2 regions of the Cytobacillus sp. FSL R5-0569 genome follow, and region 2 is predicted to be linked to the other one. Evidence: riboswitches for the same ligand, from Rfam matches in the RefSeq annotation. Region 2 holds a riboswitch; the other holds the start of a gene.

Region 1 (3,116 bases), 1.7 Mb from region 2:
CTGATTGGTACAGTTAGATTAATGGTAGAGAATGGGATAGACTCCTCTTGGTTCTCGAAACAAATGAAAGAATTAGAAGGTGAAGGAAAAACAGCTATGCTTGTGGCTATTAACGGTAGAGCAAAAGGCCTCCTTGCTGTAGCTGATACGATAAAAGATTCATCAAACGAAGCGATTCAAAGGCTACATGATATGGGGTTAGAAGTTATTATGATGACTGGAGATAACCAGTTAACCGCACAAGCCATTGCTAAAGAAGTAGGTATATCAAAAGTCATTGCAGAAGTCTTACCAGAAACGAAAGCAGAAGAAGTAAGAAAGCTACAAAGTCAAGGGAAAAAGGTAGCGATGGTAGGAGATGGTATTAACGATGCCCCAGCATTAGCAACTGCCGATATCGGCATGGCTATCGGTACAGGTACAGATATTGCCATGGAAGCAGGAGACATTACACTTATGCGTGGTGATCTAAATAGTATTGCTGATGCAATCATGATGAGTAAAAAAACCATTCGTAATATTAAACAGAATCTTTTTTGGGCGTTTGGCTATAATACAATCGGTATTCCTATTGCAGCTGCAGGTTTCTTAGCACCATGGTTAGCAGGTGCTGCGATGGCGTTTAGCTCTGTGTCCGTTGTATTAAATGCACTTCGTTTGCAACGTGTAAGATAAAAATAACAAGTTCCGTATGAATTTCTATAAAACATTCTATACAATAAACTGAATGAGAAAAACAAGCTAATTTAAATAGTTAGTTTGTTTTTCTATTTTTATAGAAGACATGAAGAAGATTGGTAAAAAAATTTTGTCCTTTAAGATAAATTATTTTCTTTTAATATGGAATATACCTTTAATTAATTTTTGCCCCACAACTTTAACACCATTGATTTATTTCAACAATTCTATGATTTTTTAATTTATTTACCAAAAAACTATTACTTTTCTGGTTTAAGCATACTCGTTTGAAGGTAAAAAAGTAGAGTTGGTCAGCTTGAACAATTTTTAATGGATTTCAAGACTTTTTTACACAAATAAGAAATGCTATTATTTATTATGGTCTTAAATTTACCGCTAAAAGAACGAAATGTATATTTTAGATTTAGATAAAAGAAATAAATTGTATTCTATGAAATGATGTGATATGATTACTCATACAATCTCAGATACAATATATAGTTATTTTTTTACTTCTTAACAACTACATATAGTAATTGGTTGAAGGAGTCCAAATGGACTTAAAATGGGAATCCGGATAAGCCGGAGCTGTACCCGCAACTGTAAGTGTGACGAAAAGAGGAAACCACTGTTCTTTTGAAAGAATGGGAAGGCTCTTAGTAGATTGATACACAAGCCAGGATACCTGCCTTCTTAATCAAAAGTTTCAATTCTTCGGGGCTTGAGAAGATGAAACGACAGTTGATGAAAAGAGTGTATTGTACACTTGTATTTATACTGTCGTTTGATCCGCTCAAGGTGTAACTGGGGCGGTTTTTTTTATGCCTAAATTTGATAGAAATAGTTTGAAGGAGGAAGGAATTTGAAAACAATGATTGATACGACAGTCAATTTTGAACAATTATATCAACAATTCAACAACTTACCAATTAGTGCGTTAGAAAAGCGTGCAGATCAATTAAATCACTTAGAGTTAGATAGTTTCTACGATCAGTTAATACTAGAATGTCTTTCTTACATAAATGTTAATGAACCTGATTGGACATATGTGGCTGCCCATTTATATTTAAAGAAGATTTATCAACAAGCAGCTGAGAACCGAGGGTACAGTGGTCAGGCTTATGGTGATTTTCATTCTTTAATTCAACAATTAAGTGATATTGATATTTATAGTCCTATTTTATTATCTAGTTATACAAAAGAAGAAATTGATGAATTAGGCAAAGAAATTGTCCCTGAAAGAGATCAGCTCTTTACTTATCTCGGGATCAAAATGCTTACGGATCGTTATGTAGCAAAAGATCGCCAAAAGAGGATTTTTGAATTGCCTCAAGAACGCTGGATGGTTATTGCAATGATTCTTATGCATCAAGAAGAAAAAAATCGGCTGCAATTAGTAAAAGAAGCTTACTGGGCAATGAGTAACTTATTTATGACCGTAGCTACACCAACTTTATCTAATGCAGGTAAGAATTGGGGACAACTATCTAGCTGCTTTATCGAAACAGTTGATGATAGTCTAGATTCAATTTATGACAGTAATACAGACATTGCTGCACTATCTAAAAATGGTGGTGGAATCGGCGTTTATTTAGGTAAGATTCGTAGTAGAGGTAGTATGATTAAAGGGTTCAAAGGCGCTTCATCTGGGGTGCTTCCATGGATGAAACAACTAAATAATACAGCTGTAAGTGTCGATCAACTTGGACAAAGACAAGGGGCAATTAGCGTTTATTTAGACGTTTGGCACAAGGATATCTTCTCTTTCCTTGATGCAAAGTTAAATAATGGTGATGAAAGATTGCGTACACATGATTTATTTACCGGTGTATGTCTACCTGATTTATTCATGGAAAAAGTAGAAGAGCGTAGTAACTGGTATTTATTTGACCCACATGAGGTTCGACAAAAAATGGGCTTCTCACTAGAAGATTATTATGATGAAGAAGTTGGTGCAGGTACTTTTAGAATGAAATATCTAGAATGTGTCAATAATGAAGAGCTATCGAAGAAGGAAATTCCTGCTATCGATATTATGAAGTCTATCATGCGTAGTCAATTAGAAACTGGAACACCATTTATGTTCTATCGGGATGAAGTGAACCGTATGAATGCAAACGCACATGCAGGTATGATCTATTGTACAAATCTTTGTACTGAAATCGTTCAAAATCAAAGTGTAACAACAAGAGAAGAAGAGTATACAAAAGATGGTAAAATTGTCATCGAGAAAACACCTGGAGATTTCGTCGTATGTAACCTGTCTTCTATTAACCTTGCCAAAGCAGTGAATGAAGCAGTCATAGAACGATTGATTCCTATTCAAGTAAGAATGCTGGACAATGTAATTGATATTAATAAAATCCCTGTTATCCAAGGGCAGTTAACGAATAAAAAGTATCGCGCGATCGGCTTAGGTACTTTCGGCTGGCATCATT
Region 2 (3,116 bases):
AAAACCTAAACCACCATCGAGAAAGATAAAGAAGGTGGAAGTAGCTAGCCCCATGCGATGGGATGGCGTTAATTTGACCGCAATCGCTTGTGTACAAGACTGCATATTACCAAAGCCTAAGCCAATCAAAGCCCCCGCCACTAATAACATAACACCATTTGATGAATTACTAAGTAAGAATAGACCTACTCCAAATAAAATGAACGCTGGATACATCACGTAATTTGCCCCTTTGCTGTCCATTAATTTACCAGTGAAAGGACGGGATAGTAAGACAGCGATGGCATAGACAAAGAAGAAAAAGCTAGCAGCATTTACTAAGTCCTTTTCAATTGCATAAAAGTTAATAAAAGACAAGACGCTTGAATAACAAAATGCGACTGTTAATGTGACGAGTGCAATTGGAAGTGCCTTTGGTTCAATAAAGCTAGATAATTGAAAACCAGATGATTGAAATTGAGCTTTTTGATCTTCAGTTAACTCTTTCACATTCACAGTTAACCCGATAAGTAGGCCAATAATACCAAGAATCAAACAAAAAATGAAAATCGTATGAAAAGTTGTGTATTGACTCATTAACATACCGATAAAAGGTCCTATTGCTGTCGCTAAAGTATTACTCATACTAAAATAGCCGATTCCTTCACCTTTCCTTGTTTGCGGTATAACTGAAGCGACAATTGTACCACTTGCTGTACTTGCCATCCCTAATGTTAAACCGTGGATAAAGCGGGTAATAAGTAAGAAATTGACATCAATTTCAATAAAATAAAGACTTGTTGATAAACTAAATAATAGTAAGCCAATGATTAAAGTCTTCTTCCGTCCAATACGATCAATATATTTACCGATAAACAATCTTCCTACCAATGTTCCTATAATAAATATGCCAGTAACTAAGCCAGCTTGGCTGGCGGTCGCATGATGTGCTTCAACGGCATACACCGCAATCGTAACCATTAATAAATAAAACACTAATGTTAGAAAAAAGTTTACGGAAGAAACGGTGATAAAGTCCTTGGTCCATAATTTTTCTTTTGTTGAACTCATATTCTTTTCTTCCTCCTTACAAATTGCTTTTAATACTATCAAAAATACGAATACATTCTTCTTGTTCCTCAGGTGTGATTCCCTCTAATATTTCCATTTCGAACTGATCAATCGGAATGCGGATTTTTTTGTATATGCGTTCACCTTCGTTCGTTATTTTCATTTTCTTTTCACGTTTATCCATGCTTGGGATTTTTTCTACATATCCATATTCCTCAAGCTGATTTATGGTCCTCGTAACTGTTGGCTTTTCGACACCTTGATATGCAGCAATCTCTACTAAAGTTGTTGGACCAAAATGGTAGAGATAATAAAGGATTGTCCACTGTGCCCGTTGTAATTGATGTTTCGTTAATAAGCTGTTTAGTCTATTCTCAAAAGGGCGATAAAGCATCATAAAGTGATGAAAGAACCTTTGGCTAGCAATAATAATATTCACCTCATTTAAAATAGTTATCAATGGTAACTAATATACTATAACAAAAAGCCGTCTTGTCTGTCTATGGGCGATAGATTTTTTTCTGTAAAATGGTAAATGTTATGTTAAAATTGTATTTCTTTTAAGAGATGTTTGTAGGCGACATTTAAATTGTTATAATAACAAGTGTTAGTTAAAAGTGAAAAGTAGTACAATTAAGAAAATAATTGTCAATTTTCTAAAATATTGATATATTTAAATAGAACAATTGAATATTTTCAAAAATAGGTGTAAATAGAATGCTCGCTTGTCTATTTACTTAAAAGGGAAGTACGGTTGGATTCCGTCGCTGTCCCGCAACTGTATTTGCGAGTGATATGAAAGATACCACTGTTTCCTAAAAATGGAGATGGGAAGGTTTCGTATCATGTTGACCATAAGCCAGGAGACCTGCCTGTTTAGTGTAAACATCAATTCCTACGTGGATATAGGAGGTGTTAAGTACGGGTAATGAATACATGCCAAGGTCGCATGTTTATTTTAGTATTCGTTTGAACTTAACAACTTCTTTCTAGAAGTTGTTTTTTTAATGGATTGATATGGTAAAAAGGTGAGCAAGAACGGAGGAAAAAGCTTTGTTTGGAACCGTTCCTTATTATGTGAACATAATGAAATCAACGATCATGATGAACAGCTATTCTGCTGAGAGTTATAGTTTAAAAAGAGTATTAGATCAGTATAAAGAAGACATCCGAACACTCTCTGTAGAAGAAGAGAAGATCCAAATATATTTAAGGAATGCTGAAAGGGCTTACAGCATTGTCAGGCATGATGTAATTGGATGGGAGGAAAATGATTGTGAGCATGGAGGAGAAGTATATACCAGGGTTAGAGGGAATCATAGCTTCTGAGACCAGCATCTCATTTTTAGATACTGTTCATGGAGAGATTGTCATAAAAGGTTATGACTTAATTCAACTTTCAAAAACGAAAAGCTATTTAGATATTATCCATTTACTTCTAGAAGATCAATTACCAACAGACGAGGAAAAAAATTCATTAGCTAATACGTTAAAGTCCTATTATGAAATACCAACGGCCGTAATGGAGGTTTTTACTCATTTACCAAAAGGAACACATCCAATGGATGGGCTCCGCACTGGCATCTCAAGCTTGGCTGGATATGATTCGACCTTAGATGATAGGTCGAAGCAAGCAAATAAAGAAAGAGCTTATCGTCTACTTGGCGGAGTTCCGACAATTGTAGCTAACAGTTATCGTATATTACAAGGTCTGGAGAGAATTGAACCGGATAAATCCCTATCATATAGTGCCAACTTTTTCTATATGTTAACTGGTAGAGTACCTTCCGATTTAGAAGAAAGAGTATTTGACCAATCATTACTTTTATATAGTGAACATGAAATGCCAAACTCAACATTTGCAGCAAGAGTAATTGCTTCCACGCAATCCGATCTATTTGGAGCGTTAACGGGCGCAGTTGCAAGTTTAAAAGGTAGCTTGCATGGCGGTGCAAATGAAGCGGTTATGTACATGTTGAATGAAGCGGAAAGTGTCGCTGGCGTGGAAGGTCTCTTCTATAAAAAACTATTTAAAAAAGAAAAGATTATGGGCTTTGGTCATAGAG

What was found. A riboswitch is a leader RNA that binds a small molecule or an ion and turns the genes downstream of it on or off. The one in region 2 is predicted to bind cobalamin.
Region 1: another riboswitch for cobalamin. It lies ahead of MKX78_RS14095 (ribonucleoside-diphosphate reductase subunit alpha); the one in region 2 lies ahead of MKX78_RS05460 (hypothetical protein).

What each region holds. Positions count from the first base shown of each region.
Region 1 is NZ_JBBOWW010000001.1:2,784,709-2,787,824, reverse strand. Features, by position in the region: gene MKX78_RS14100 (heavy metal translocating P-type ATPase) at 1-675, shown strand, start outside; cobalamin riboswitch at 1,208-1,385, shown strand; gene MKX78_RS14095 (ribonucleoside-diphosphate reductase subunit alpha) at 1,550-3,116, shown strand, end outside.
Region 2 is NZ_JBBOWW010000001.1:1,038,672-1,041,787, forward strand. Features, by position in the region: gene MKX78_RS05450 (MFS transporter) at 1-1,050, opposite strand, end outside; gene MKX78_RS05455 (MarR family winged helix-turn-helix transcriptional regulator) at 1,067-1,510, opposite strand; cobalamin riboswitch at 1,738-1,940, shown strand; gene MKX78_RS05460 (hypothetical protein) at 2,104-2,379, shown strand; gene mmgD (citrate synthase) at 2,324-3,116, shown strand, end outside.